2 regions of the Paenibacillus sp. EPM92 genome follow, and region 1 is predicted to be linked to the other one. Evidence: predicted binding sites of a transcription regulator. Region 1 holds the regulator's gene; the other holds the start of a gene.
What was found. Region 1 encodes CtsR, which represses protease genes until heat stress. Its sites were predicted from a motif close to ATGGTCAATAAAGGTCAAACA; they were not measured.
Positions count from the first base shown of each region.

Region 2: the regulator CtsR is predicted to act here: its motif matches at 5,565-5,585, upstream of clpP (ATP-dependent Clp endopeptidase proteolytic subunit ClpP).

Region 1 is NZ_BCPS01000015.1:2,414-18,181, forward strand. Features, by position in the region: gene cysS (cysteine--tRNA ligase) at 1-1,090, opposite strand, end outside; gene cysE (serine O-acetyltransferase) at 1,080-1,748, opposite strand; gene gltX (glutamate--tRNA ligase) at 2,153-3,604, opposite strand; gene ispF (2-C-methyl-D-erythritol 2,4-cyclodiphosphate synthase) at 3,645-4,130, opposite strand; gene ispD (2-C-methyl-D-erythritol 4-phosphate cytidylyltransferase) at 4,127-4,834, opposite strand; gene JMF85_RS02665 (PIN/TRAM domain-containing protein) at 4,934-6,031, opposite strand; gene pssA (CDP-diacylglycerol--serine O-phosphatidyltransferase) at 6,183-6,920, opposite strand; gene disA (DNA integrity scanning diadenylate cyclase DisA) at 6,997-8,046, opposite strand; gene radA (DNA repair protein RadA) at 8,095-9,462, opposite strand; gene clpC (ATP-dependent protease ATP-binding subunit ClpC) at 9,630-12,074, opposite strand; gene mcsB (protein-arginine kinase McsB) at 12,147-13,223, opposite strand; gene mcsA (protein-arginine kinase activator protein McsA) at 13,253-13,771, opposite strand; gene JMF85_RS02700 (CtsR family transcriptional regulator) at 13,808-14,269, opposite strand; gene pdaA (delta-lactam-biosynthetic de-N-acetylase) at 14,781-15,536, shown strand; rRNA gene rrf (5S ribosomal RNA) at 15,692-15,768, opposite strand, start outside.
Region 2 is NZ_BCPS01000029.1:20,381-36,984, reverse strand. Features, by position in the region: gene gpmI (2,3-bisphosphoglycerate-independent phosphoglycerate mutase) at 1-808, opposite strand, end outside; gene tpiA (triose-phosphate isomerase) at 810-1,562, opposite strand; gene JMF85_RS05755 (phosphoglycerate kinase) at 1,620-2,804, opposite strand; gene gap (type I glyceraldehyde-3-phosphate dehydrogenase) at 3,093-4,100, opposite strand; gene JMF85_RS05745 (sugar-binding transcriptional regulator) at 4,161-5,189, opposite strand; tRNA gene JMF85_RS05740 (tRNA-Arg) at 5,434-5,508, shown strand; gene clpP (ATP-dependent Clp endopeptidase proteolytic subunit ClpP) at 5,642-6,223, shown strand; gene JMF85_RS05730 (hypothetical protein) at 6,303-7,115, opposite strand; gene JMF85_RS05725 (copper amine oxidase N-terminal domain-containing protein) at 7,339-9,117, opposite strand; gene JMF85_RS05720 (HPr family phosphocarrier protein) at 9,569-9,838, opposite strand; partial or broken gene whiA (DNA-binding protein WhiA) at 10,064-10,989, opposite strand; gene JMF85_RS05710 (gluconeogenesis factor YvcK family protein) at 10,995-11,984, opposite strand; gene rapZ (RNase adapter RapZ) at 11,981-12,880, opposite strand; gene JMF85_RS05700 (ROK family glucokinase) at 13,176-14,126, opposite strand; gene trxB (thioredoxin-disulfide reductase) at 14,317-15,264, opposite strand; gene JMF85_RS05690 (tetratricopeptide repeat protein) at 15,299-16,604, opposite strand, start outside.

The DNA.
Region 1 (15,768 bases):
TCATTTTCGCTTCGAATTGCGCCTTCACGTCCTGAACCGCTGCTGCAATCGCGGCATCCGCTGCAGCGGGAGCGCCCCCCGTTTCCGCCGCTGCGGATTTCAGGCGATGCTTCAGCGCGGAGATACAGTTTTCAATGCGGGCTAAGCTGCCTTTGGCCTGCTCCACGGCCTCGTCGCTGAAATTGAGCGGGTTGCGGTAATGGCCCGACAGCATGAAATAACGAATGACTTGCGCGGGAATCGTCTTCAAGAGCTGGTGTACGGTTATGCCGTTGCCGAGCGATTTCGACATTTTCTCATTATTGATATTGACGAACCCGTTATGCATCCAGTAATTAGCCATCTGATGCCCGGTTAAACCTTCGGATTGCGCGATTTCGCATTCGTGGTGCGGGAATGTCAAATCCTGTCCCCCGCCGTGAATATCGATCGTCTCGCCCAAATATTTGCGAACCATGGCGGAACACTCGATGTGCCACCCGGGGCGGCCGTCGCCCCAAGGGCTCGACCAGCTGATTTCACCGGGCTTCGCCGCTTTCCAGAGCACGAAATCTTGCGGGTTCTCTTTGCGCTGATCGACATCGACACGGATACCGAACTGCAGTTCGTCGAGATTTTGCTGCGACAGCTTGCCGTATTCCGCAAACTTCGACGTGCGGAAGAATACGTCGCCTCCCGCTTCATAGGCAAGCCCTTTGGCTTCAAGGCCCGAGATGAACGCGATAATCTCGCCCATATTTTGGGTCACTCGCGGATGCACGGTCGCTTCACGAACGCCGAGCCCTTTCGTATCTTCATAATACTTTTGCACGAACAAGTCGGCTACTTCAGGAACCGTCGTTCCCATTTCTGCCGCCTTCTTAATCAGCTTATCGTCCACATCCGTAAAATTAACGACATACTTCACGTTGTACCCGATCGATTCGAGATATCGACGCACCACGTCGAAGAAGATGACCGGCCGTGCATTGCCGATATGAATATAGTCGTAAACCGTCGGCCCGCATACGTACATGTTTACTTGTCCCGCTGTGAGCGGCTTAAACTCATCCTTGTTGCGGGTTAACGTATTGTAAATCTTAAGCGTCATGAGATTCGCTTCCTCCGTTCTTTCGTTCCGATTCCAGGTGCGTCACTTTCGTTTTCAGTTCATCGACCTGCTCCTGCAGTTGGCGGAACATCTCGATGACCGGATCCGGCAAATTGTTGTGCTCCAGCCGTCCGACGCGCACCCCGTCCCGCTTCACGATCCGTCCCGGGATGCCGACCACCGTACTGTTCGGCGGCACTTCCGACAGCACGACCGCGTTCGAGCCGATCCTTGAATTTTCTCCGACCGTGAAGGAGCCCAGAACCTTGGCTCCGGCCGAGATGACGACATTGTTACCGAGTGTCGGATGCCGTTTGCCCTTCTCTTTCCCCGTACCCCCGAGCGTCACCCCGTGATACAGCAGCACGTCGTCCCCGATCTCGCACGTTTCCCCAATCACCACACCCATGCCGTGGTCGATGAAAAACCTTCTGCCGATCTTCGCCCCCGGATGAATCTCTATGCCTGTCATGAAGCGGCTGACTTGAGAAATGATTCGTGCGATCGTAAACCAGCGCTTCTTATAAAACCAATGCCCCACCCGGTGCGCCCATAGCGCATGCAAACCGGAGTAAGTAAATACAACCTCGAACCAGCCTCGCGCGGCAGGGTCATTCTCAAATATCGTATCGATGTCTTCTTTCATTCTGCTGAACATAGCTGGGACCCCACTTCCCCTGAACCTTGATAAAATGCCGCAATAACAAAAAACCCCTGCAGCCCGATTCGGCTGCAGAGGCGTTGTTCTTCGCGGTTCCACTCTGCTTGGTTGAACGAACCCGCAGCTTCGCGCGGCCCGTCACTCCCATCTTCATCGTTCGTATCGTGAACGCTACGGTAAAAACTACCCTGATGAGCGACAGCGGATAACCCTGGTCTCCGCTGAAAGTCAGATCGTCTTTACGGCTCCCGGGTGCACTTCCGCCGAATAAGGAATGGACAACTCGCAGCCGGCCGTCTAAGCCGGTCGTCCTCTCTGGGAATCCTCATATCTGCGTACTTTCCCGTTCGTCGCCGTTGGCATATGGTATTGTTTAAGATGTTAGCAGAAAACTAGACGCATTACAATAACTTCTTCAGACGTGCAAGCACGGTATCCCGGCCCAGAAGACGGATCGTCATATTCAGGTCCGGACCGTGCATTTGGCCGGTCAAAGCGACGCGGATCGTCATAAAGAGAGGTTTGCCTTTATAGCCGGTTTCCGTCTGGACCGCTTTGACCAAGGCTTTAATCGTGTCCACACTGAAGTCAGATGCGCCTTCCACCTGCTTCTGGAAGCTGCCGAGCACGATCGGGGCGTGTTCTTCGGCGAGCATAGCCTTCGCCTCGTCATCCAGCTGCACGTCCTCGCGGAAGAACAGCTCGGAGACCGGTACGATTTCCGCCGCGTACCGAAGTTGATCCTGATACAGCCCCACCAACGCGCGGACCCACTCGGCCTGTTCGTCGCTCAGCGTCGCGGGCAACCGTCCGGCCTGCTGCAGATGCGGCAGTGCGAGCGTTACGATTCTCTCCGGATCGGCTTTTTTAATATATAAATTATTCATCCAGTTAAGCTTATCCATATCGAACACGGCCGGGCTTTTCGACACACGGTCCAAGTCGAACTGGGCAATCAGCTCGTCCTTGCTGAAAATTTCCTCTTCGCCTTTCGGGGACCAGCCCAACAGCGCGATAAAGTTCATCACCGCTTCCGGCAGGTAGCCGAGCGCTTTGTACTGCTCGATGAATTGAATGATCGACTCGTCGCGCTTGCTCATTTTCTTGCGGTCCTGGTTCAGAATGAGCGATAAATGCGCGAATTCCGGCGTCGGAAGTCCAAGCGCTTCGTACATCATAATTTGACGCGGCGTATTCGTCAGATGCTCCTCGCCGCGGATGACGAGCGTGATTTTCATCAAGTGATCGTCCAGGATCACGGCAAAGTTATAGGTCGGAATCCCGTCCGGGCGGACGATAATAAAGTCGCCGATACCCGCGGACTCGAACTCGACATGCTCCCGGATGCGATCTTCGAACGCAATCACTTTATTGGCCGGCACGCGAAAACGGATGGACGGCTTGCGCCCTTCGGCCCGGTAAGCTTCCGCTTGCTCCGCTGTCAAGTGACGGCATTTGCCCGAATACATCGGCATATGGCCGGCCGCTTCTTGCTCGGCGCGCTCCGCCTCCAGCTCGGCCTCCGTGCAGAAGCAAGGATAGGCGTTCCCTTCGCGCAGCAGCTGCTCCACGAACGGTTGATACAGATCGAGCCGTTCGGTCTGCCGGTAAGGCCCGTACGGTCCGCCGATGTCGACGCTCTCGTCCCAATCGATGCCGAGCCAGCGCAGGCCTTCCAACTGACTATCCACACCGGACTCCACGTGCCGACTCTGATCGGTATCCTCGAAGCGTATAATGAACTGCCCCTCATGCTTGCGGGCATATAAATAGTCGAACAATGCGGTACGGGCGCCCCCGATATGTAAATGTCCGGTCGGACTCGGCGCATACCTTACGCGAATATTTGCCATGACCCCATTCTCCTTCCGTCTCCCTTGAAACTAATACTCGTTATGATAGCACACCTTGAACCAGACAGACAATCGCCTGCGCGGCGATGCCTTCCCCTCGTCCGGTAAAGCCGAGCTGCTCGGTGGTCGTCGCCTTGACGTTCACCTGCGACGCTTCCGCGCCGAGCGCAGCGGCAATCCGTTCCACCATAGCCGGAATGTATGGAGCCATCTTCGGCTTCTGCGCGATGATCGTACAATCCGCGTTGCCGAGCCGATACCCCGCTTCCGTCGCCAGCTTCCATATGTGCAGCAGCAGCTTGTAGCTGTCCGCATCCTTGAATTCCGCATCCGTATCCGGAAAATGCTTGCCGATATCCCCCATCGCCAGAGCGCCGAGAATAGCGTCGCTTAACGCATGCAGCAGCACATCCGCATCGGAATGACCGAGCAGTCCTTTCTCATAAGGAATTTCGACGCCTCCGATGATGCATTTGCGGCCCTCGACCAATTGGTGCACATCAAACCCTTGCCCTACGCGAATCATTGGCTTCCCTCTCCCCTGACGTTTCGTAGTATCCACGCCGCCCAAGGCAAATCCTCCGGCGTCGTAATCTTAATGTTATAATAATCGCTTTCGACAACCGATACCTGCCGCCCGAGCCGTTCCACCAGCATCGCGTCGTCCGTACCCGTGAAGCCTTCTTCTCGCGCTTTCGCATGCGCCTCCAACAGCAAGGCAAGACGAAAAGCTTGCGGGGTTTGAATCGCCCACAAGCTGCTGCGGTCCGGCGTCGCCTCTATGACGCCTTCTCTGTTCACGATTTTGATCGTATCCTTCACCGGTACGGCAAGCACCGCCGCTTCCGTCAATTCGGCTTGCCGCAAGCAAGCCCGAACATGCGTTTCCGCTGCAAACGGGCGCACGCCATCGTGAACGAGCACCCATTCGACGCGGTCCCCCAGCGCCGACAGCCCTTGACAGACGGAATCTTGGCGTTCCTTCCCGCCTGCGAGGATTGCGGTTACTTTAGAGAGACCGTATGCCCTCACATAAGACCGGCAGCGGTCTACATCGCCCGCTCCCGTCACCAGCACGATTTCGTCCACGAACGGCATCCGATTGAACGCCGATAATGTATGAACCAGAATCGGCTTGTCGTCTAACTGCAAATATTGTTTGCTTTCCCGCGTGCCCATGCGCGTACCTTTACCGGCCGCCACAATGACGACGCCAACGCCTGTGTTCAAACCGTCCACCTGCCCAAACCGTCTGGCGTTTTCCTCGCAGCCCGCATTCTCGCTTCATCTGCTTACCCCGGAAAAACGCATCCTCTCTATCATAACGCTTTAGAGCGCTTTTTCCAATAGTTTCGGTTTGGCGAAAATCATCCGGCCTGCCGACGTCTGCAGCACGCTTGTCACCAGCACATCCAGCGTCGTTCCGATAAAATCGCGTCCGCCTTCCACGACAATCATCGTGCCGTCATCCAAATAAGCGACGCCTTGACCGTGCTCTTTACCGTCCTTAATCACCTGAACGAGAATCTCCTCGCCCGGCAGCACGACCGGCTTGACCGCATTGGCCAAGTCGTTAATGTTCAGCACCGAGACGCCCTGAAGCTCGCACACCTTATTCAGGTTGAAATCGTTCGTAATCACTTTGCCCTGCAGCACTTTCGCCAGCTTCACCAGCTTGCTGTCCACTTCGGAGATTTCTTCGAAGTCTCCTTCATAGATCAATACCTTAACGTCGAGCTCCTTTTGAATTTTGTTCAAAATATCAAGCCCTCGGCGTCCCCGGTTGCGCTTCAGCAAATCGGAGGAATCGGCAATATGCTGCAGTTCCTCCAGTACGAATTCGGGTATGACCAACGTCCCCTCAATAAAACCGGTCTTGCAGATGTCGGCGATTCGCCCATCGATGATGACGCTCGTATCTAAAATTTTGTGTTCCTCAAAACCTTTCACTTCACCAGGGGCCCGGCGTGTCCGATCCCCGGCGCGCTTTTCCAGCATAGCCACGAGCTCTTCTTTTTTGACCGTCCCCAGCCTATAGCCGGCGTACCCCAGCACGCCGATACACAGCATATGCAGGAGCGGATTGGAAAAGCCCGAGCGCTCAAGCGGCTGCAAGATCAGCGAAGACACGAGCAGTCCTACGCCCATACCGGTCGTACCGGCTAACAAATCGGTAACCGGCACGTGAGCGACACGCTCTTCTCCGCTGCGGATCATCCGCAGCAAATATGCGAGCGTCCATCCGCTTACGGAATAAAACACAAGCGCGCCGATCGCGAACATCCAAACGGCTTGTCCTTGGATCGTTTCTATCCCGATGACTGATGCTATGACTTCAAAAAAAGGTTTACCTAACGTATCACTCCACCCGTTCCCCAATGCTCCCCCGACGACGGCAAACAAGAGCTGGAACCATTTTTTCATCATAGTCTTCACCTCCATAAAATCCTATTTTGCATTCTAGTTACAATTATGAACCAAAAGCTCTCTGCCTAATCGTAGCCAAGGTAAGAAAATGCAAAAAAGCATTTATTTCCCTTTCGGAAAATAAATGCTTTTCATTTTCGCTTTGTTCCGTTTAGATGGCCGTGGTCTTGGACTCCGGCTCATCTACCGCTTTTTTTCGTTTGCGGCGGAGGAAGAAGAAGACTCGATCAACGTTTTTTTTTAGCCCGTACAGCGCATATAACAGCAGCGGTACGAAGATCATCTTGGATAAGGTACCCGGGAATTGAATCGCCAGGACGACGGCGGCAATCACGACGACCGGCGTAATCCAAATCGCCGCTTTCGGGATACCGATTTTCTTAAAGTTCGGATACTTCACGGTGCTGATCATTAAATAGGACAAGAGCAGCGTCGACAACGCAAGCACGATCGTATTCAGTTCTTGGTGAAACAGCGCAAGCGTACACAGAACGCCGCCTGCAGCTGGAATCGGCAAGCCGATAAAGTAACCCGGCGTTCCGGCAACTACATTGAAGCGAGCGAGACGCAAAGCCCCGCAAATGGGGAAGATGGCGGTGACGATCCAAGCGGCAGCTGCATTCAGCTCCGTGAAAGCGACGACATACATAATGAATGCCGGGGCAACGCCGAACGAGATGACATCGGACAACGAATCCAGTTCTTTGCCGAATTCGCTTTGCGCATTAAGCGCCCTTGCTACGCGACCGTCCAAACCGTCAAGCAGCATCGCCACGATCACCATGATAGCCGCAAGCTCAGGTTTATTGTTAAATACGGAGATAATCGCGATAATACCCAGAAAAAGATTCCCAATCGTGAACAGGTTCGGGAGAGATTTTGCTATCATGTATTTGATCCACCTCTGGTTTTACTGTGCCCCAATACCAATATGTATATGAGGCCACCTTATGATTGTATGCAAGTTAGATATGTCTGTCAATGAGTACCTGATCTTGGATACGCTTCAAGCCTTCTTTTATGGTCCGGGCCCGCACTTCGCCGATCCCGTCCACTTCATCCAGCTCATCGATGGTCGCCATCATAAGGTGCGGAAGCTGCCGGAAGCGTTCAATCAGATTATTGATGATAATCGACGGCAGCCGAGGAATTTTGTTCAACACGCGGTAGCCGCGCGGCGACACGATTTCTTCCGCGCCGGCGGAAATATGCGGATAGCCGAGCAATCTTGAGATCTGCGCATGATCGAGAATTTCATCGCTGGCAAGCCGTTTCAACTGTGCGAACACGTCCCTGACCTTCTCTTCGTTGCATTCCTTAATATAATCTTTGACGAGCAAATAAGCCTCGCGTTCTGTATTGCCTACCAATTCCTCGAGCTGCATGCTGATCAAACGCCCCTCGTTGCCGAGTTCGTTGATATATCGATTAATCTCCGCTTTAATCCGCAGCACCATTTCAATCCGTTGGATGACGCTGGTGACGTCGTGCAGCGTAACGAGCTCCTCGAATTCGGAAGCTCCCAGATTCGTCATATCCTGATCGAGCACAGACTTATATTTCTCAAGCGTTTGGATCGCCTGGTTGGCCTTCGTTAGTATGACGCCGATGTCCTTCAACGCATACCGAAGATTTCCTTGGTACAACGTAATGACATTACGCCGCTGGGAAATGGACACGACGAGCTTCGAGGTTTGCTTCGCTACCCGTTCGGCCGTACGATGCCGGATCCCGGTTTCCGAAGAGGAAATCGAGGAATCGGGGATAAGCTGCGTGTTGGCATACAAAATACGTTTCAAGTCCTCGCTGAGAATGATCGCGCCATCCATTTTAGCCAATTCATATAAATAATTCGGGGAAAAATCACAGTTAATGGAAAATCCCCCATCCACAATTTCCATGACCTCCGGACTGTAGCCGACTACGATCAACCCGCCCGTTTTGGCGCGCAGCACATTCTCGAGTCCGTCCCGAAACGGGGTGCCCGGCGACACCAGTTGCAATAATTGGCTCATTACGTCGCGTTTTAGATCTTCCTTGCTCAAAGATGTCCCTCCTGACGACTAAACTAAAGCGGCGGACAGCGCTTCCGCAACGGTCTGCACGCCAATGATTTCGATCCCCTTCGGGGGTGTCCAACCTTTTAAACTTTTCTGAGGCATAATGACCCGTTTGAAGCCGAGCTTCTGGGCTTCACGGACGCGCTGATCGACGCGGGACACGCCGCGCACTTCCCCGGTCAATCCCACTTCACCGAATACAACATCGAACGGCTGGGTAGGCTGATCGCGAAAACTTGATGCGATGCTGACGGCAACCGCCAAATCGACGGCCGGCTCATCCAGCTTCACCCCGCCCGCCACGTTCAGATATGCGTCTTGATTTTGGAGAAACATGCCCATCCGCTTCTCCAGTACGGCTATAATTAACGAGAGCCGGTTGTGATCATATCCGGTCGCCATACGCCTCGGGGACGGAAAGTTCGTCGTTGAAATCAACGCCTGCAGCTCCACAAGCACAGGCCGGGTCCCCTCCATGCTGGCGACGACCGTCGAGCCGGCAACGCCGAGCGGGCGCTCGGACAAGAACAGCTCGGACGGATTGTCGACTTCGACCAACCCGCTTTCGCGCATTTCGAAAATCCCGATTTCGTTCGTCGAGCCGAATCGATTCTTAACGGCCCGAAGCACCCGGTATGAATGATGCCGCTCTCCTTCAAAATACAGAACGCAATCGACCATATGTTCGAGGAGACGAGGCCCAGCGATAGCCCCTTCCTTAGTAACATGGCCAACAAGTACGGTTGCGATACCTTTAACCTTGGCGATCCGCATAAAATGCCCGGTGCACTCGCGAACTTGGGAGACGCTTCCCGGTGCTGACGCCACGGCCGGATGGTACACGGTCTGAATCGAATCGATAACGATAAAATCGGGCTGCACCTCTTCGATCGCCGCCTCGATAAATTCCACATTCGTCTCGCTCAGCACGAACAGAAGGGGCGATACCGCCTGCAGGCGATCCGCGCGTAGCTTGGTCTGCCGTACCGATTCCTCGCCCGAGATGTACAGCACCTTTAACATCTGCGCCGTGAGCTCATGCGAGGTTTGAAGCAGCAGCGTCGATTTCCCGATACCCGGATCGCCTCCGACCAAAATTAACGAGCCCGGCACCAAGCCTCCGCCGAGCACCCGGTTCAACTCCTTGTTCCGCGTGACAATCCTGGCTTCTTCACTGCTTTCTATGTCTATGATCGAAATCGCTTTTTCTTTCTTATTGGTAATCGAAGTGTGCGAGCCCCTGCTCTTGCTGACCGTCTCCACTTCTTCGACGAACGTATTCCATGCTTCACAGCCAGGACACTTGCCCAGCCATTTCGGCGATTCATACCCGCATTGCTGGCAATAAAATTTCGTTTTCGTTTTGCTCATATTTCTTCTCCCGACTTAAGTTCCATTACAAAGTTTACCATGCCTAAGAATCCTTGAAAACCCTTATAGCCATGTCAGGCAAAATAAAAAAAGCTTTCGTCCAAAGCTGTATGCAAATAAAGAAAAAACCCGCTGCCGGTATACCCGACAGCGGGAAAATCTGTTTCCTAGGCTTCCGTGCCTACGCTTTGATTTCGTTGAACGACAAGTTCGCCATCCTTCTCATCAATCGTTAATGTATCGCCTTTCGAGATGTTTCCGCGAAGCAGCTCTTCGGACAAGCGGTCCTCGATATGCTTCTGAATGGCCCGGCGCAGCGGTCTGGCTCCAAAGCTCGGATCGAAGCCCTCTTTAGCCAAGAACGCCTTCGCGGAGTCCGTCAGCACGAAGTCGACGTCCTGCTCCTTAAGACGTTTACGCAGCTCGTCGGCCATCAAGGTTACGATTTGCGCGATATGCGTTTCGTCGAGCGAATGGAAGACGATGATTTCGTCGATCCGGTTCAAGAATTCCGGACGGAAGCTTTTCTTCAGCTCGCCCATCACTTTGTCTTTCATGTTATTGTAGTCTCTGCCCGCATCGTGCGCCGCGGTAAAGCCCAGCGTCGAATTTTTCTTAATGACGTCCGCGCCGACGTTGGAGGTCATAATAATCAACGTATTGCGGAAGTCGACCGTACGGCCTTTGGAATCGGTCAGACGGCCGTCCTCGAGCACTTGAAGCAGGATGTTGAACACTTCCGGGTGCGCCTTCTCGATCTCGTCGAGCAGGACAACCGAGTACGGCTTGCGGCGGACCTTCTCGGTCAACTGGCCGCCTTCTTCATAACCGACATATCCCGGAGGCGCGCCGACCAGACGGGATGTCGAGTGCTTCTCCATGTACTCGGACATGTCGATCCGGATTACCGCGTTCTCGTCGCCGAAGAGGGACTCGGCCAGTGCACGCGCCAGCTCTGTTTTCCCAACCCCGGTCGGGCCAAGGAAGATGAACGAGCCCATCGGGCGTTTCGGGTCTTTCAGACCGGCTCTCGCACGGCGGATCGCACGGCTGACGGCTTTCACCGCTTCGTCTTGACCGATAACGCGGTCATGCAGAATCGATTCCATTTTGAGCAGGCGTTCCGTTTCCTCTTCGGCCAATTTGACTACCGGGATGCCGGTCCAGCTGGCGACCACCTGTGCAATATCCTCCGGCGTTACCTCGGAATCGGTGCGGCCTTGCTTCTCTTTCCACTCGTTCTTCGTGGAATCGAGCTCTTCGCGCAGCTTTTGCTCGGTATCGCGGAGGGATGCCGCCTTCTCGAACTCTTGGCTTTGCACCGCAGCATCCTTCTCTTTGCGGATATCCTCGAGCCTATTTTCCATATTTTTCAAATCTGGCGGTACCGTGTATGAGCGAAGTCTCACTTTGGAGCTCGCTTCGTCAATCAAGTCGATTGCTTTGTCCGGTAAGAACCGGTCCGTAATGTAACGATCGGACAGTTTGACCGCTTGCTCAATGGCTTCGTCCGTAATTTTCACGCGGTGATGCGCTTCATAGCGATCGCGCAAACCGTGCAGGATTTGGATCGCTTCTTCCGGCGACGGCTGATCGACCGTAATCGGCTGGAAGCGTCTTTCAAGCGCCGCGTCCTTCTCGATATATTTGCGATACTCGTCAAGCGTCGTCGCGCCGATGCATTGCAGCTCGCCGCGAGCCAGCGCCGGCTTCAGGATGTTGGAAGCGTCGATCGCGCCTTCTGCACCTCCTGCGCCGATGAGCGTATGCAGCTCGTCGATGAACAGAATGATGTTCCCGGCTTGACGAATTTCGTCCATGATTTTTTTAAGGCGATCTTCAAATTCACCGCGGTATTTCGTTCCGGCCACCACCGAACCCATGTCAAGGGTCATGACGCGTTTGTCTCGCAGTGTCTCCGGAATTTCATTAGCCACTATTTTTTGCGCGAGGCCTTCGGCAATCGCCGTTTTACCCACCCCGGGCTCCCCGATCAAGACCGGGTTGTTCTTGGTCCGGCGGCTCAGCACTTGGATGACGCGCTCAATCTCTTTGCTCCGGCCGATAACCGGATCCAGATTGCCTTCCTTCGCGTAAGCCGTCAAATCGCGCGCTAGGCCATCCAGCGTCGGCGTATTCACGTTAACGGGATTGCCGTGGCTCGGCGATACGACCTCGCTGCTGCCCAGCAGCTGCAGCACTTGCTGACGCGCCTTGTTAAGGCTGACGCCGAGGTTGTTAAGCACGCGCGCCGCCACGCCCTCGCCTTCGCGAATCAGGCCGAGCAGAATGTGTTCGGTGCCGACATACGTATGGCCGAGTTTGCGGGCTTCGTCCATCGACAGCTCAATTACCTTTTTCGCACGAGGCGTGTAGGCGATATTGGTAGGTTGTTCTTGACCGCGGCCGATGAGCGATTCGACTTCGTCTTGAATTTTCTCCAGGCCGAGGCCGAGCGCGATCAAAGCTTTAGCCGCGATCCCTTCGCCTTCGCGAATCAGTCCGAGTAAAATATGCTCGGTTCCGATATTGTTATGACCCAATCGGACTGCTTCCTCTTGAGCCAAAGAGAGCACTTTCTGCGCACGTTCCGTAAATCTGCCAAACATCATGAGTAACACCTCCAAGATTGGTATACATTTTATTTATGCTGCGTTAACCACAAGACGAGGCTTATCCTGATGTCAGCGAGCTTCATCCGATTCGGACATTTTATCCCGGATCAGCTGCGCTCTTCTAATGTCTCTTTCTTCAGGCGATAGCTTTTCTCCTGCTGTTTGCTGCAAAAAACCTGGTTGCGTCATCACCAGCAGTTCATTCAGCGCCTGAGGAGACACTTTCTTGATAAAGCCCATATCAATGCCTAGCCGCACATCTGAAAGCCGCTGGGCCGCTTCCTTGGAATCCATAATAGCCGCATACGATAAAATTCCGAAAGAACGGCTTACCCGGTCGAGCAGCTTCGCTCTGCTTTCTTGCGCCAGCTTTTGGCGTGCCGCCCGTTCATGCTCAATGATTTGCCGGACGACACTGTGCAGGTTATCGATAATTTCTTCTTCCGATTGACCCAGCGTAATTTGATTCGAAATTTGGAATAAATTGCCCAGTGCCTCGCTGCCTTCCCCGTACAGTCCTCTCACCGCCAGCCCCACCTGTGTGATGGCCGACAAAATCCGGTTAATTTGCTGCGTTAGCACAAGCGCCGGCAAATGAATCATGACCGAGGCTCGAATGCCGGTTCCCACGTTAGTCGGACAGCTTGTCATGTAGCCCCGTTTCTCATCAAACGCGTACTCCAGATGGCTTTCGAACAAATCGTCGATCTGATTCGCCAAGTCCCACGCTTCCTTAATCTGAAAACCGGGGCACAAGCATTGTATTCGAAGATGGTCCTCTTCATTCACCATGATGCTGATCGATTCGTTGTCGGACAAAATGACCGCGCCGTTCCGCGACTCGTTAGCGAGCGCCGGACTGATCAAGTGTTTCTCCACGAGCACCCTTCGCTTCAACTCATCCAATTCGGACAACGGGAGCAGCGTAAACCGGCTGATCGTATCGAGTTCTTCGTTCCCGAGCACTTCGGATACTTTATCGAGCACTTCCTTGGATTGTTGGTTCGTCGCCAGCATAGGGAACGGGTACGCTCTTACGTTGCGGGCGATACGGATTCGGCTGCTGATGACGATATCCGAGTCCGGGCCATCTCCCTTCATCCAATCGCTTAACGCATTTTCCGTAAAGCGGTGCACTTCCGCCATTAGGAATCCTCCTCTCTATCGTCCATCGTTTAAGCTTCTGATATTTTTCGTTCCAATTCCCGAATTTGATCTCGGATCTTTGCCGCTTGCTCAAATTCTTCTTTCTCAATGCGCACAAGCAGTTCTTTCTTCAGCGAGTCGATTTCGCGTTTATATTGAATTAACCCGCCTGATCGTTTCGGAACCTTGCCCGTGTGCACAATATTGCCGTGAACCCGCTTGAACAACGGATCCAGTTTCTCTGTAAAATGCTTGTAACACTCGCTGCAGCCGAATCTTCCGACTTTGCTGAACTGACTGTACGTCAAGCCGCAGTGTTCGCAGCGTGTAGGTTGAATTTTAGAAGCAGACGCATTGTGCGAAGACGGCTCGAAATCAAGAAGCCCGCTCAGCAGGTTGTGGATTGAAAATCCGTTCGGAGTGCCCGGAATGAGCTCCCCCTTCTCTCTGGCGCATGTTTCGCAAATGTGAAATTCGGTTTTCTCGCCATTCAGTATTTTCGTAAAGTGAAGCGTCGCTTGTTTCTTTCCGCATTCCTGACAGATCAAGACGGCCCCTCCTTCAGTTCATGAATTGAAGGTTAATTATTTGCCCAGCAGCGATATCAGCATCGCTTTCAACAGCTTGGCGCGAATTTCGTCCCGCAGCGGCAGCTTTAAGGCCAACACTTCACGGGCCATCGCCGCTTTCATTAAGCATGCTTCCCGCCGGGTAATGTACTTGCCTTCCTCGAGTTGATACAAGAGCCCTTCAGATGCGGTCTGGTCGATGTGCGTGCCTATATTCTGGAAAATAAAGTCGAGCACCGTACCCTGCGAATGCAGCCCGATTTTCTGAATGCGTATGTACCCTCCGCCGCCGCGCTTGCTTTCGACAACGTAACCTTTCTCCAAGGTAAAGCGGGTACTGATCACATAATTGATTTGCGATGGAACGCAATTGAATTGATCGGCCAGTTCATTGCGCTGGATCTCGACCACGCCGTCGGGGCTCTGCTGCAAAATTTGCTTCAGATACTGTTCAATGACTTCTGAAACATTGCGCATCCATTTGACCTCCACGACTAAAGTTGAAGAAAACGTCAAAGGTTTAGTCTTGTTTCTGACTTTGACTTTCTTTGACTTTAAAAACATTATAGCAGATTTACACAAGAATGCAACTATTCCCTAACGCCTTAAACCTCATGCGCTGATGCATATTCTGACCTCATTTCGGACCTCATCGATCTACAGTTATTATGTTTAAATTCAGTGGGATTATGTTTTCATTATTTACATGGCTCTCCACGATATACATCAAGGACTCAAATCGGCTATCCACATCTATTTCCGTCATCTGATTACCAGGGTGCTTCAACCTTCGATCACCCCTCAGCAATACCCAGACTATGGGAAATCAACCACTACACCCCCTCGGCACCCTTAGCGGACAACACATATCCGTTCCAGACGGTGGCACAATACAGTGTATGAACGGCGTGGCAGCTTTGTCTACGTTGCTAATCTGACCGTAAGGAGTGAACCTATTTTGAAACGGATCTGCTACTTCGTCCTCACTGTGGCACTGGCCCTGGTTAGCCAGTTCTCGATCTCAGCCATTCCAGCCTATGCTGACGGACCCTATCATTTCGGATTTAAAAAAAGCGTAAACGGCCAGTTACCCTCCATCGATGAAGAAGGCTTTAAATCATTGCTGCAAAAATATGAAGCGATCTTCACCGGAGATACTTCCCAAAAAGAATTATATTTAACTTTTGATAACGGCTATGAGAATGGGTATACGTCCCGAATTCTGGACGTGCTGAAACAAAAGCAGGTGCCCGCCATTTTCTTTGTCACAGGCCACTACGTCACAAGTCAACCCGAGCTGCTGAAGCGGATGGTGCAAGAAGGTCATCTGATCGGTAATCATTCTTGGCATCATCCCGACATGAGTCAAATTTCTGCGGACCGCATTCGTGAGGAATTAACGAAGGTCAAGACAGAGGTTACCGCCGTAACAGGGCAACAGGAAATGCGATATTTACGTACCCCACGGGGTATATTTAACGAACGGACGTTGGATGTAAGCAAACAGCTCGGCTATATCAACGTATTCTGGTCGATCGCCTACAAGGATTGGGACACGAAGGATCAGAGAGGGGCGAAATACGCCTATGATAAAGTGACTTCGCAGCTTCATCCTGGAGCGGTTATCTTGCTTCATTCGATTTCCAAAGATAACACGGATGCGTTGGCCAGCATTATCGATGAAGCGCGTCGGCAAGGTTATGTGTTCAAAAGTTTGGGGGAAATGAGTGTTCGAACGCCTTAAGCAAGACAAAGAGCCAGCGAGAACGGGGCAGTATTACGCTCATGCTGGCTCTTTGATTTTTTATTCATAGCTGAATCATGATGCGTGATCTCCGCTATTTGCGGTAAAATAAATAAAAGCCCGGTTGGATAAATTCCAAACGGACTTTTATGGATGCTTGGCGACGTTCTACTCTCCCAGGACCCTGCGGTCCAAGTACCATCGACGCTGGAAGGCTTAACGTTCGTGTTCG
Region 2 (16,604 bases), on a different contig from region 1:
ACAATTGAATCGCCCGGTCCGGGCGGAAATTGAAGAACACGACCGCATCGCCGGATTCGACGAGTCCGACCGGCGTACCGTCCGGCTTCACGATGACCGTCGGCATGACGAATTCGTCAAACACCGAACGCTCGTACGATTCCGTGATCGCTCTCATCGGATCTTCATACTTCGGACCGTCGCCGTATACCATCGCACGGTACGACTTCTCTGTCCGCTCCCAGCGCTTGTCACGGTCCATCGCATAATAGCGGCCTTGTACGGTCGCGATGCGGCCGACGCCGAGCTCGGCGATTTTGGCAAGCAGCTGCTCCATGTACTTTGCGGCGCTGTCCGGGGCTACGTCGCGGCCGTCCAGAAACGCATGAATGTACACATCGTCCAGCTGCTCTTTCTTGCAGGCTTCGAGCAAAGCGAACAAGTGTGCGATATGGCTATGCACGCCGCCGTCGGAGAGCAAGCCGTAAAGATGCAGCTTCTTGCCGTTCTGCTTGGCGTGACGAATCGCGCCGAGAATCGTTTCATTATCGTAAAACTCGCCGTCGCGAATCGATTTGGAGATCCGGGTCAAATCCTGGTACACAATCCGTCCCGCGCCAATGTTCAAATGGCCGACTTCCGAGTTGCCCATCTGACCCTCGGGCAGGCCGACCGCTTCCCCGCACGCCGTCAAGGTCGTGTGCGGGAATTGGTTCCAATACCGATCGTAGTTCGGCTTCTTCGCTTGGGCAACAGCATTGCCCTGCACGTCGCCGCGCAGGCCGAAGCCATCCAAAATAATGAGCGCTACCGGTTTCGGTCTGGCCATTTTACTTGGCCCCCTCAACCAGCGCGATGTAAGAGGCCGGCTCCAAGCTGGCGCCGCCCACGAGCGCACCGTCGATATCGGCTTCGTTCATGTACTCGGCGATGTTGTTCGGCTTCACGCTGCCGCCGTATTGAATCCGAACCGCTGCCGCCGTTTCCGCGCCGTACAGACCTTCGACCAGGCCGCGGATGTAACCGATCACGTCCTGCGCATCGGCCGCCGTAGAAGATTTGCCCGTTCCGATCGCCCAGATCGGCTCGTATGCGATCACAACTTGAGCTGCTTGCTCCGCGCTCAGACCGGCGAAAGCCGCTTCCGTTTGCACTTTGCACACGTCTTTCGTTTGACCGGCTTCGCGCTCTTCGAGCTTCTCGCCTACGCACACGATCGGCGTCAAGCCGTGCTTGAACGCGGCATGCACCTTCTTGTTCACCGTCTCGTCAGTTTCCGCGAAGTAAGCGCGGCGCTCGGAGTGCCCGATGATAACGTAATCTACGCCGAGGTCTTTCAGCATAACGCCGCTGATTTCGCCCGTGTAAGCGCCGTTGTCTTCAAAGTGCAGGTTTTGTGCGCCGACTTTCAGCGTCGTGCCTTTCACGGCTTCGACCAACGCCGGAAGGTTCGTGAAGGGAGCGCAAATGACGCTCTCCACGCCGTCTACCTCCGCTTTGCCTTTAACCTCGTTAACGAATGCTACGGCTTCGCTTACCGTTTTGAACATTTTCCAGTTGCCTGCAATAATCGGTTTCCGCATCGATGTCCGAGCCCCTTTCCAAATTTGCCTTAAGCAGCTTCATCTGCTTATCGTAAGCTATTCCTTATCGTTCAAAGCCACGACGCCCGGAAGCGCCTTGCCTTCCATAAACTCGAGGGATGCGCCGCCGCCGGTCGAGATATGATCCATCTTGTCTGCCAATTGGAACTTCTCGGCCGCCGCCGCCGAATCGCCGCCGCCGATAACGGTGTAAGCGCTCGTCGTCGCGCAAGCTTCCGCCACGGCACGCGTTCCGTGCGAGAACGGTTCAATTTCGAATACGCCCATCGGTCCGTTCCACACGACCAGCTTGGACTCGGCAATCACCTTGGCATATTTCTCGCGCGTTTTCGGCCCGATGTCGATGCCTTCCCAGTCCGCCGGAATTTCGCTGATCGATACGATTCGCGTGTTCGCTGTAGGGCTGAATTCGTCGGTGACCACGATGTCGTCCGGCAGCAGGAAGTTCACGCCTTTTTCCTTCGCTTTGTTGATGAAGCTGAGCGCCAGATCAATCTTCTCGTTATCGACGAGCGATTTGCCGATCTCGTTGCCAAGCGCCTTCAGGAACGTGTAGGACAAGCCGCCGCCGATAATGATGTTGTCGGCAATGTTCAGCAGATTGTTGATGACGTCGATCTTGTCTTTGACTTTCGCGCCTCCGACGATCGCAGTGAAAGGACGCTCCGGATTGTTCAACGCTTTCCCGAGCACATCAAGCTCCTTCTCCATCAGAAGGCCGGAAACGGCCGGCAAGTGATGCGCGATGCCTTCGGTCGAAGCATGAGCGCGGTGAGCAGCACCGAACGCGTCGTTCACATACAGGTCGGCCAGCTCCGCAAACGACTTGGCCAGCTCCGGATCGTTCTTCTCTTCACCGGCGTAGAAACGAACATTCTCAAGCAGCAGCACGTCGCCGTCGTTCAACGCTGCGACTTGCGCTTTGACCGCGTCGCCGATCGCTTCATCCGCTTTCAAAACCGGCTTGCCGAGCAGCTCGGACAAACGAGCGGCCGCTGGCGTTAAGCGCAGCTCCTCCACAACTTGTCCCTTCGGACGGCCCAAGTGGCTCGCCAGAATCACTTTCGCGCCGCGCTCGGTCAAATACTTGATGGTCGGCAAAGTTTCACGAATCCGCGTATCGTCGGTAATGTGGCCGTTCTCCAGCGGTACGTTGAAATCCACCCGCACAAATACCCGTTTTCCGCTAACTTCGACGTCACGCACGCTTTTCTTGTTCATTTCTCGTCGCCTCCCGATTGATTACTCGATATTCTTTCCCGCATTCTCTCTTTAATTTTCGCTCTCTATCCGAATTTTCCCTATCTGTTCACAAATTAGGCACATTTACCCGCACACAAAAATTGTGGTCATGATCTGCGTCTCGCCCGCACCTCCCGCTAGGGAACTCCGCGTTGGCCCGCTCCCGTGCAAACCGATACCGGCTTGCCGGAAGCGGACAAATGCCGTCCCTGCGCTATTGGTCGAACTTGAGTTTCAGTTCATCACCACAATGGGTTTCAAGCGATCTTACAGACCTTTTTTCGCGATGAAGCTAACGAGATCCACGACGCGGTTGGAGTAGCCCCACTCGTTATCGTACCAGGAAACAACTTTCACCATGTTGTCGCCGACAACCATCGTGGACAACGCATCGATTGTCGAGGAAGCAGGGTCGCCGTTGAAGTCGCTGGATACGAGCGGCTCTTCGGTGTAGTTCAAGATACCTTTCAGCGGGCCGTTAGCCGCTTCTCTCAAAGCTGCGTTAACTTCATCAACCGTTACGTTTTTGCTGACTTCAACTACGAGGTCCGTTACGGAAACGTTAGGTGTTGGCACGCGCATAGCCATACCGTTCAATTTGCCTTTCAGCTCAGGCAATACGAGGGAAACGGCTTTCGCTGCACCGGTCGTGGACGGAATGATGTTCTCGGCAGCTGCACGTGCACGGCGCAAGTCTTTGTGCGGCAGGTCGAGCACGGATTGATCGTTCGTGTAGGAGTGAACCGTCGTCATCATCCCTTTTACGATACCGAACGTGTCGTTCAATACTTTCGCAAATGGCGCCAAGCAGTTCGTTGTGCAGGATGCGTTGGAGATAATCGTATGTGCAGCAGGATCGTATTTATCTTCGTTAACGCCAAGCACGATCGTGATGTCTTCGTTCGTAGCAGGTGCGGAGATGATAACTTTCTTCGCGCCGCCTTTCAAGTGAAGCTCGGCTTTCTCTTTAGCTGTGAAAATACCGGTGGATTCAACGACGATTTCAACACCGTTAGCTCCCCATGGCAGATTTTCCGGGTTGCGCTCGGCAAAGACTTTAACCGTTCTGCCGTTCACGATCAATGCGCCTTCCGTCGACTCCACCGTAGCGTCCAATTTGCCGTGCGTCGTGTCATATTTCAGCAAGTGAGCCAATGTTTTAACATCCGTCAAGTCGTTGATGGCTACGACTTCAACTTCAGGGTTATTCAGCGCTGCGCGGAACACGTTACGTCCGATACGTCCAAATCCGTTAATACCAATTTTCGTTGCCATGAGAAAGTTCCTCCTAAAATATGGTTTCTTTTTATATATGTCAAGACAGGTATAAACCCGTCAAGATGTCAAGCTTCTTACGATTTCAGCGGCGGCAGCCTCATCCGTAACGAGCACATCCTCGTGACCGTGGCGGAGAACGGCGACGATCGCCTCGCCCTTGCTCTTCCCGCCCGCGATGCCGATGACCGTATCCATCTCGTGAATGTCTTCGATGCGAAGACCTACCGTAGGCATCTTGTGCAAAATGCGGCCGCTTCGGTCGAAGTAGTAGCCGAATGCCTCCGCGAGCGCTCCTTCGCGCTGCAAACTGCTCGTCGTTTCCGGATCGACCTTCCGGCGTCTTGCCATGACCATAGCATCTCCCATGCCGTGTACGACCATCCTTGCCCGGCGGATGAACTGAATGATCTCGGCGATATGATCGTCCTGCATCAACGATTGGTAGGCCTCTTCATTCAAGTGGTCCGGCACGTGCAGCAGCCGGTATCGGGCGCCGGCCTTCTTGGCCATCGTAGCCGCCACCGTGTTGGCCTGCAGTTCCACGCTTTCGCCAAGTCCGCCTCGTGCGGGGACGAACCAGCAGCTCTTCATCGACGCCGTAGCATTCAACTGATCGGCCACCTGCGCCATCGTTGAGCCACCCGTAACGGCGATGACTTCATCTTCTTTAACCAGCTTTCGCACCACCAAAGCGCCGGCGCGGCCCAGTTCCTTCTTCGCATGCGGCGAAACTTCCGAATCCCCCGGCACGATCACCACCTGCTTCAAGCCGAATCGGTCGCGAATGAGCTCTTCCCACTCCGTCAATCCGAATACGTCTTTGACCAGCGGCTCGATCTTCTCGAGCAGAACGCGGCCCGCATCGGTGATTCGCATCCCCGAAGCATCGATCTGAAGCAAGCCCTGTTCTTTGAGAAAATCGACTTCACCGCGCAGCACCCGCTCGGTCGATCCGATCGAAACCGCCAGCGTACGGCGTCCGACGACTCCCGAAATAAGAATGTGCTGCAGAATCGTGTACCGTTTTTTCATCGTTTCGAGCAGGTCGGGCAGAAGCTGCTTCTGAATATCCAGAATATCTCGCATGGCCTCGAATCTCACATCGCTCTCTGTTGGGACTCTTTTTGTCCCGGTGATACATTTTCAGTCCCACATGACCCAAAAAAAGAACTAAGCTTCTCACTTAGATGTTCCCATTATAATTCAATTTGATTCCACATTCAAGTAGATATCCGCCTAAAAAAAGACATCAACTTTGACTTGCAATTCATTGGAGAATGTCTTATAATAAATTTTGCTGTCACTCTTTGTGACTTGCACAACATCATACGCGCCCGTGGTCCAATGGATATGACGTAGGCCTCCGGAGCCTGAGATTAAGGTTCGATTCCTTACGGGCGCGCCATCTATACTAACGACAATCAGCCCTAACTTCACGTGATGGCTGTTTTTTTTACTCTTTGTTTGACCTTTCTTGACCTTTGTTTGAATTTCCGCTATGATGGATATAGTTTAATTATAAAAGGAGGCTGCAGCACATGAGTTTTATTCCTATGGTTGTCGAACCGGATGCAAGAGGGGAACGCGCATATGACATTTATTCGCGCCTGCTTAAGGACCGGATTATTTTTCTCGGTAGCGGAATCAACGACGTTGTAGCCAATTCGATCATCGCGCAACTGCTTTTCCTGGCCGCACAAGACCCGGACAAAGACATTAGCCTGTATATCAACAGTCCCGGCGGCTCGATCACTTCGGGGATGGCGATTTATGACACGATGCAGTTCATTAAGCCGGACGTTTCGACGATCTGCGTCGGTATGGCCGCTTCGATGGGTGCATTCCTGCTGGCGGCAGGCGCCAAAGGCAAGCGCTATGCGCTGCCGAACAGCGAAGTCATGATCCACCAGCCGCTCGGCGGTGCGGAAGGCCAAGCGAGCGACATCGAAATTCGCGCGAAGCGCATTCTGAAGATGCGCGACAAGTTGAACACGATCCTTGCGGAGCGCACGGGACAATCGTTCGAGCGGATCGAGAAGGACACCGACCGCGACAACTTCATGTCCGCGGAAGAAGCGAAAAACTACGGCTTGATCGACAACGTCATCGAGCGGATCTAAACCAAACCTGTAACAGCCCTGACTCTACGGCTCTCCTGCCGCGGGGTCAGGGCTGTTGTCATATCGCCAGACGGCAGGGTTATTCCGACGCCGTAGTGAACGTGAACGTATGCGTACGCCGCCCCGCCTCTACGGTGATCTGCACACGCGCTCCGGGAGCAAAGCCGCCCTCCGGCCTGTAGCTCATACCGCCGCCGGAACCCGCGGTCTCTCCCGGGACCGGTGTATCCGGCGAATCTGCGTAACGAACGCGCATGCCCATGCTGTCGTGCCGGCCCTTCCACACAACCCGCACCTCGCTATCGCGGGGAACCTCCAAGCTTCCGTCCGCCGGAACCGTTTGCGCGATCCAATGCGAGCTTTGATAGCGGTCCCAGCCCCACCACCCCCCGATAACTGCCGCGAGTAGAGCGAAATAAATCGCACCCTCCCTCGCCCTCAGCCGCAGCTCCGGCTCCATCCGGCCGGTTAATGCATAGCCTGATACGACCGCCGTCATTAACGCCGTGACCGCCAGCCAGATGTGCAGCAGCATGCCAAGCCCGAACCCGATCCGTTCCCACGGCATCCAATGGCGTACGAAGCTGCCCCCGTACATCAGCCAGCTGAACAAGGCGGGCACCTGCCCCAAGACGACGAAAGCCATGCCGACGATACCAAGCAGCAGCAGGCCTCGTTTCACCGGAAGCGAGCCCAGTCGGTACATCCGCGTACAGACTCCGACGACAAGCCCGCCGATGACGGCGAAGAACCCCCACCATCCGATTTCTTCCTCGCGGATGCCGCCCAAGATATACCAGGGAACATAAGGTATAAACAGCGTACCTATTGCAAATAAGCTCCAACCTGTCACTCTCATCCAATTTTCCGGAGCATGCCGTCCGATTCCCATGTTACCTGCGCCCCCCTGCTTGGTTTCCAAAAATTGACCTGCTCGTTTTCTATAACGGTTCAGGAGACGCGAAGGTTACGCGGGATCGAATAACGTTTCGATGACGGTTGACTGACGGCTGACATCAAGACGCGCTCACTCCATCGTGCTTAAGGCTTCGGGCATCCCGCCATTCGCACAAAAAACCTCCCGATTCCGCTAAAGAACCGGGAGGCTTCGTTCGTTACTTGGTTTCACGCTCGTCGAGCGGGTAGAAGATTAAATCGATGGGGAACGCCGAACCGGCCGGCGGGCTGAACTCGATATCGAGCGCTTCTTCCGTCCCCGTCGTTTTAGCCAGAATCTGCATGCCGTCAAACGCCGTGATGACGCCGGATTCCGGCACAAGGCGAATTTCGCCGTTGATTTTGAACGGACCTTTAAAGACACCGCCCTTTGGCAAAATCATAACCGCCATTTTGCGCGGCTTATCGGCGTGAATTTTGTACACAACCCCATAATTGCCGTCATTGTTCACCTGCTGCATCCGAATCGTATCGTAGCCCGGCTGGAACGGATCGATCTTCCCGTCCCCGACGATCAGCCTTGACGGGCTCGTGAAGGTGGTCGCGTCGATGTTCCACTGCACCTCGGACACCGGGAACGAGCCGCGCACGTGTCCGTTGAACGGAAGCAGCGGTAACGTCAGCGAGTTTTGCGAGATCTGGCTGGAGGCGATGAACGAAAACTGCACCAGTCCGTCCGTTTCGACGTCATAGAACAGGTTCACGCCTTGACCCGGATAGAAGTCCGGCATTTGTTTATAGACGAACGTTTGATTCGGCGGAATCGTCAGCTTCTCGTTCAGCGGGTCGCCGAGCAGGAAGTCAACTGTCGCTTCGTTTCCGATCAGGTTCGCATATACGGAAGGCCATACTTCGCCTTTGTTCGTCGTTCTGACGGTGACCGGCTTATCCGTCATATTTTTGGCGAGTATCGCCATCGTCACTTTTTCGTTCGTACCGTTAATATGGTCTGCGTACAGGCGACCCTTGCCTTCGATCGTATCCTGATACAAAATCCCTTGCTGCTCGAACGTCTCGGGACTGTCGCTGACAAGCAGCTTGCGCGATTTGTCTTCCGTCACTTGCTTCGGCAGCTCCGGCAGCTCGTGGAAATTGCTCCACAGTACGGACCAGTTCGTCTTGATGAACGAGCCTACCGGGCTGCGGTAAATCGGATACTCCACCTCATTCAGATAGGTCTCCTTGCCGATAACCAGATAGCGCGTGTAGGGCTCGCTCCGGTTCCCGTGAATGTCCTCTACCGTCAAGGTCACCGGATAGGTGCCCGGCGTGAAGATCGCTTCCTGGCGGCCCTTCCAGTCGAACTTCGCAATGCCCTCGGCATCGGGATCGTAGCTCAAATCGACGTATTTGATCGGCTCTCCGATCTTGTAGACCGACTTGCCGAAGCTGAACTTGGCTACCGGCTTGGAGTTGCCGGTATCCGGGATATAGATGCCTTGCGGCGTCTTCACATATAACACTTCGACGCGTTTAAGCTCGTCGTTGTATGTATAACGGGCGCCCATGTAATCCGCCAGCCAAGTGAGTTTGACCATCAAGCGGCCGTTCACGATCGCCGCCGCGTCCTCAAAGCGCATCCAATAACCGTTGATCCAGACGGATTTGTTATCGCTGTCGAGCAAAATTTGCGCGTTCGGCGTCTCCATCTCGATCATCCGCGTCTGCTCGTTCCATTCGACTTTCATGCCGAACGCATCGCCCAGAAATTTCGCCGGAACGAACATTTTATCCTTGATAATCGTTGCCGGGGCGTCGAGCGTGACCTGCTCCCCGTTCAAGAACGCTTCCGCTTTATTTAAGTACAGCAGCACGTACGTCGTCCCTGACGATACCGAAGATTCCTTCTTGTCAGCAGCCGATGCGCTGAAGCCAAACGTCCCGAGCAATAGTGTGAAAACCAGCAATAAGGCCAGTTCCTGTTTCATACGTCTCATGTGTTGTTTCTTCTCCTCTTCTGTCTGTTTCAGGATACCAATATACGACGACAATTTAGACGATAGCTGCCTATAAAAGGTTGCGCCCCATTTGCCGCGTGTTTCGAGTATTAGTCGCCGTTTAGCCAGATGTTCATGAAATGTACAATTTTAAACATACAAAAGCCTCGACTCCCCTCCAGGAAATCGAGGCCTCCCGTTCATGTTTTCCCACTACGCGACCACGAGCACAAATGCCACCAATTACGCCGCGAGCGAAATTTCCGCTAACGATCCTGCCTCGCTTTACCGGTCTGCCGCAGGCACGAAAATTGCAAGCGCATTCATCTCTGTCGTTCGCTTCCAGCAATCTGTTCTATCTGAAACAGACTGCCGTGATTCGCGAATACCGATACCATTACCGCAATCCCCGGAAGGGAAGAAGCTTCCTCCCGGAAGCTTGCGACTCTGCTTATTGGTTCTCCAATTCCTCTTTGCTGACCAAGGTGACTAAAGCGTTTACAGCCTGCTCTGCGTCCGAACCTTCGGCACTTATGTGAACTTCGGTCCCTGTGCTGATGGCCAAGCTCATAATCCCCATGATGCTTTTGGCATTCACTTTCTTCTCGTCCTTCTCCACGAAAATCTCGGAAGAGAACTTGTTTGCTTCCTGTACGAAAAGTGCCGCCGGTCTGGCATGAAGGCCTGTTTTCAACTTAACGACTACTGGGCGTCTCGACATGCAACCAATACCCCCTACTTTTATTAGCTCATCCATGAAGGGCAAATCACCCTATAGATAAATTTTATTTTTACAAATTGCAACGGTAGACTGACTTGCTTACAGCGATAAACAGCTGTAATCGCAAAAATGCGATTTTTCAACTAGTATAGCATTTTTCGGCGTTCTGCACTAGAATTTTTGATGATTTCCACAAAAAATCTATATTTGAACCGGCTAAAGTTCTTATTTTCGCAACTTCTCCGCCATCTCGTCGATCTTCCGCAACCGATGGTTGACACCCGATTTGCTTACATGGCCTTTCAGCATATCGCCGACTTCCTTCAAATTCATGTCAGGATGCTTCAAGCGGATCTCGGCCACTTCGCGCAGCTTCTCCGGCAAGTTCTCAAGCCCGACTTCCTTCTGCAGCAGCCGGATGTTATCGATCTGCCTGACTGCAGCGCCGATGGTCTTGTTTAAATTCGCCGTTTCGCAGTTAACCAGCCGATTAACCGAATTGCGCATGTCTTTCATGATGCGGACGTCCTCGAAGCGCAGCAGCGCTTGATGCGCGCCGATCAGACTTAAGAACTCAATAATCTTCTCGCCTTCCTTGATGTACAAGACGAAACCTTTCTTCCGTTCGATACAGCGGGCGTTCAGGTCGAATTCGTTGGCCAGCTTGCAGATCGCTTTGCAATGCTCCTCGTACATCGAGTAAATCTCCAGATGGTACGACGAGCCTTCCGGGTTGTTTACCGAGCCTCCGGCCAGGAACGCTCCGCGCAAGTATGCGCGCTTACAGCAGCTCCGTTTAATGATGCCCGGTTCGATGCCGTCCGTAAAGTGGAATCCTTCGGAGACGATGTACAGCTCCTTGAGGATATCCTGTACTTGTACCGGTACGCGCACGATATATACGTTGTTTTTTTCAACCGCATCTTTTTCCGTACAAGCAGCTCAGTGTGCACATGAAACGTTTTTTTGAGCAGCGAATAAATTCTTCTGGCAATCGCGGCGTTTTCCGTCGAGATGTCCAGCACGATTTTTTGGCTTGTCAGCTGTACGGTACCGTTCATGCGAATCAGTGCGGATAACTCAGCCCGTTCGCAGCAGCGGTCGGACTCCATGAGCGTTAGCTCTTTTTTCGTTTGTGCGGCGAAGGACACAGAAATCACCTCTTCTTGAACATCCAGCTTTCCACCAGTTGATAAATGTGCTGACTTAACCTCTCGGCATCATGACGCAAATACGTGCGGAACAAAACAAGCTTGTCGGCGATGATCTTGTACCCTTGCTTGGTTACCTCGTCCAGATCGAGACGAACGACCCTGGCGCCCTGCTCCGCATATCTCGCCTGCACCTGCTCGGGAATTTCGCCGTTGTTGACAATGACGTAATCGAACAAATCTTCGCCGACATGGTCGCGAACCGCCTTTAGATGATCGCTCACTTTGTAATCGTCCGTCTCTCCGGGCTGCGTCATCACATTGCAGATGAACATCTTCAGCGCCTTCGATTCCACAATCGTCTTCGTAATTTCCGGTACGAGTAAATTCGGCAAAATGCTCGTATACAAGCTGCCGGGGCCGACAAGGATGGCATCCGCCTCCCGAAGCGCTTCCAACGCCTCCGGCAAAGCTCGCGCGTCCTTCGGTTCGATGGAAACGCGGCGAATTACGCCCCCGGCTTTCGGAATCTTCGATTCGCCTTCGATGATGCTGCCGTCTTCCATCTCCGCCCGCAGCACCAGCGCCTGGTCCGAGGATGGAAGCACGCGGCCGCGCACGGCCAGCACGCGGCTCAGCTCCCGCACGCCGGTCACGAAGTCGCCCGTAATATCGCGCATCGCTGCCAGCATTAGGTTGCCCAAGCTGTGGCCTGCCAATCCATTGCCTTTATCAAATCGATATTCCAGCAGCTGGCCCAGCAGCGGCTCTACGTCCGCAAGCGCCGTCAGCACGTTGCGGATATCGCCGGGAGGAATGATCTCCAGCTCCGAACGCAAAATGCCGGAGCTACCGCCGTCGTCCGCCACGGTAACGACCGCCGTAATGTCGATCGGCTTCTGCTTCAACCCGCGCAGCATCACCGACAGTCCGGTGCCCCCGCCAAGCACAACGATTCGCGGTAAATAGGCTGCGCTCTCCCGATCAGAGCTCATTGTTTCACCTCAACCCGATCTCGCTCGGAATCCCGGTGGCTCACACGGACAATCTCCGTCTCGCCGTTAGCCATCACCTTGCCGAGATATTCGGCGATCGCTACCGAACGGTGCTTGCCTCCGGTGCAGCCGATACCGATAACGACTTGGCTCTTTCCTTCTTTTTTGTACTGCGGCACCAAAAAATGAAGCATATCGAGCAGCTTCGTCAAAAAATCCTGAGTCTCGTTCCATTTCATCACGTATTCATATACGTCCGGGTCTTGGCCGGTATTAGGGCGAAGGTGATCGATATAATGCGGATTCGGTAAAAAGCGCACATCAAAGATCAAATCGGCGTCGATCGGAATGCCGTACTTAAAGCCGAATGAGATCACATTGATGGAGATGATGCCCGTCTCGAGGTTCGTAAACCTGGATACAATACGTTCTTTAAGCTGCACCGGTTTCAAGCTGCTCGTATCGATGACTTGCGTGGCAAGTCCCTTCAGCTCCTCCAGCAGCTTCCGCTCTTGGTGAATCCCTTCAAGCGGAGCTCCGTTCGGCGCAAGCGGATGCTTCCGCCGGCTTTCCTTGTAACGCTGAACAAGTGCGGAATCGGTCGCATCCAGAAATAAGATTTCGTACGTTAACGTGTAATTCTCGTTCAAGTAGCGCAGCGACTCGGACAACGAATCGAAAAATTCGCGGCCGCGCAAGTCGATCACGAGCGCCACTTTGCCGATGCGGCCCTTCGATTGCTCGATCAGTTCGGCAAATTTCGGGATGAGCACCGGAGGCAGGTTATCTACGCAAAAGAAGCCCAAATCCTCCAAGCTCTGCACGGCGATCGTTTTGCCCGCGCCCGACATGCCGGTAATGATGACCAGCTTGCCTAGGCTTTGCATTTCTTCCATGGGGACTGTAGCACTCCTTTGTTAGGCTCGGAGTTGCTGCGTGGAGGCGAGACAAGCTACCTTTGCGATAGGTTTCCGCGTCCGGAGAAACTCCCTCCAAGCTCAGTTAAAATTCGGTTTCTAAAGAACAAAAGCAGCAGGGTAAAGACCGAATTTTAAAGTAGCCACGTAAACTTTCCGGGTGTTTCTCCTCCCGATCACGAATCGCAGCTAGTTAACAGCCGCCGCTCGCAGCAATCCTCGCTATAGTATATGAAAGGTTCGCGCTTTGACCTGCGAACCTTGCTTTCAAAAATTAGCCGCGCAGGTTCAAACCTGCGGCGCCAACGATACCGGCGTCGTTGCCGAGGATGGCCGGCACGATGTCCACGCCCTCTTGCGCTGTTTCCTGCGTGCACTCGCGGTAATATTTGCGGATCGCATCGAACAGAATGTCGCCGGCTTTGGACACGCCCCCGCCTACGACGAAACGCTGCGGGTTGATCACGACAGACACGGTGGCCATCGATTTGCCGAGGTACATAGCGGCGCGGTTGATAATGCGAAGCGCCGTCTCATCGCCGGTTTTCGCAGCATCGAACACGTCCTTGGCCATAATGTTCTCCACGAGCGCAAGCGAGGTATGCTCCCCGCGCTCTACGGCCTCTTTCCCCATACGGATGATGCCCGTCGCCGAAGATACGGTTTCGAGACAGCCCTTCTTGCCGCAGCCGCAATCGATCGCTTCGAGATCCGGCACGATGATCATATGACCGAGCTCACCGGCCATACCGTTCGAGCCTTGATAGATGCGGCCGTTGATAATGATTCCGCCGCCTACGCCCGTTCCAAGCGTGTAGCATACGATATTCGCGATGCCTCTGCCCGCGCCGGCCCAAGCTTCGCCAAGAGCGGCCACGTTCGCGTCGTTATCGATTTTGACCGGTTTGCCGAGCTTCTCTTCAAGAATTTTTTTGACCGGCACATTCCGCCAACCCAGGTTGGGAGATAGCTTGACAAAGCCTTCCGGGATATCCAGAAACCCCGCGATCCCGGCACCGATTCCGGCCACTTGATCCCATGTATATGCGGATTCCGTTACAAGTTTACGCGCATACTGCGCAATATTTTCCAGCACTACATCGGGGCCGTGCTCGGTTCCGGTCGGCCCTTCGTCCGTTTGCAGCAGATTGCCCTGTTCGTCGCACAAACCTACCTTAATCGCGGTGCCTCCCAAATCGACTCCCAAATACACTTGATCGCCCATACCCGTCTTCTCACCTCATAAATAATCGCATCGTCTAACTTTGTATGTGTTCGAGCTTTATGGTCTTGTCCAGCCGCTCAGGATGAGCGCTCCATGTTCCAACTATAAGGCAACCCACCCGGGAGGTCAAGAAGAGTCCACGGGAAAAAACGTGGAACAAGTTTGTTCCACGCTTTATGCAGACGGCCTTTTAGAGCGTTTGGCTCCAGTCGTGCACCATGTGTCCTTCCAGAAACTTCTCACAATCGAGCGCGGCCATACATCCGCTTCCCGCCGCGGTAATCGCTTGACGGTATTTGCTGTCCTGCACGTCGCCGCACGCGAACACGCCTTCAACGTTCGTCATCGAAGTGCCGGGCTTGACCAAGATGTAGCCGACCTCATCCGTAACGATTTGACCTTCAAGGAAATCCGTGTTCGGCTTATGGCCGATCGCGACGAAAATGCCGTCCGTCTCAATGATTTCTTCCTGGCCGGTCTCGTTGTTTTTCACTTTCAACCCGGTAACGCCCTTGTCGCCCGACACGACTTCAAGCGGAGTCCGGTTCAAGCTCCACGAGATCTTCGAATTCTCGCGCGCGCGGTCCTGCATGATCTTCGAAGCGCGCAGCTCTGCTCTGCGATGCACCAGCGTCACTTGCGTAGCGAAGCGCGTCAGGAAATTCGCTTCTTCCATCGCCGAATCGCCGCCGCCGACCACGACGATTTTCTTCCCGCGGAAGAAGAATCCGTCGCATGTGGCACATGTGCTGACGCCGCGGCCCATGCTTTCCTTCTCGTTCTTAATGCCGAGCAGCTTCGCCGAAGCACCCGTCGAGATAATCAGCGATTCCGCTTCAATATCGCCCAAGCCCTCGACGTTAAGCTTAAACAGACGTTTCGACAGATCGACCTTGTTGACCCAGCCGGTCTTGAATTCTGCGCCGAAACGTTCGGCCTGCTTGCGCATATTATCCATTAATTCCGGCCCCATAATGCCTTCGGGGAAACCCGGGAAGTTCTCGACCTCCGTCGTCGTGGTCAATTGACCGCCGGGTTCAGGACCTTCGATGACGAGCGGGTTCAGATTCGCGCGCGCCAAGTAGATAGCTGCCGTTAAACCGGCCGGGCCGGTTCCGATTACGATTGATTTGTACATAGAAGGTGTCCTCCCTACAGATCCCGCTTATTTTTTAGGATGGAGCTTCCAGTCCGGAAAACTTTCGGAAAATGGAGTCCATTTTCTCGCGTAAACCGCAAGCCTCGTCGATGAGCTTGGCGTTCTTGCTGACCGTAGCCACGGAAACGCCGTAACGGTCGGCTGTCTCTTGAAAGCTGACAGGACGACGGTGCATCCGGGCGATCCAATATTCGAGCGCCGCGGCCCAGCCCTCCACCTTTGCGATTTTCGGAACGGCGGGAAATACCCGCGTTAAATATTCTACCCAAAGGGTCTGTAAATCGTACTGCTGTACGATATCGTACCGCCGCGCCATTTCACGCTGCGCCAATTCCATGACCAGCTGCCATTTCCGGTCCCATACGGGCAGGCTCGGAGAATGCGGCGACGGTGCGACGGTCGTCGAACGGCCTTCCAGCACCGCCGGCAGCGGATCTTTAACCCCGATGCTGCGCAGGACGAACACGGCCATCTTTTTCAAATAGTCGTCTTCCTCCGGCTCTAGAATAAACTCCGTCAGCGCATCCTTTACTTCATCGTCCGCAATAAGACCAAACGCCTGAATGACCTGCAGCTTCGTATCGGTATCGCCGTGCCGCAGCGCCCAGAAGAACGAGGAACGGACGAGCGGATCTTTTTTCAAGTGATCCGGCAGGCCGCCTTCCTTACGCTCCATGCCGCGCAGCTGTTCCTCGAACGGCAGGTGATAATGATAGCTCACCTGAACCTTCGTATCGCCGTCGCGACGCTTGTTCAAGATATTCAAATAAAATCTCGGAATATCCGAGCCCGGATCGTTCTTCTCCGCTTGCCGCCACAACCGCTCCGCTTCGTCCCAGCGGCCGGTATTGTATGCGGCTACGGCCGCATAGTGGAACAAGCAAGGGTCCGGTCCGGCCTCGCCTGTCTTTAACAGCCTTTTGAACAGCCGGTACGCTTTGTCATGTTCACTTAATATACCCATCGTCGTGGCCAGTTTAAACACATGGTCCTGATGGAAGGGATACGTCTTGCGCAGCATGTCCAGCAGCCCCGCCAGCTTCTCGCGGTCGCCGAAATGCTGGTAGAAAATCGCCAGGTTGCAAAGCGCATGCAGATTGCCGGGCTCCAGCTCGAGCACCTCGCGAATCATCTGCACCGATCGGTCGAAATGACCCATATAATAATAAGCGAGCGCCAAATTGTTGCGCGCCGCCATGAAGTCCGGATGGTTGCGAATAATGGTCTCCAGCAGCCGCACCGCTTCGGAGAACTTGCCTTCCTCCAGCATGCTGCGCGCGCGATCGTGCTCGAACAAGCCTTCCCGGCTCTTGATCGTC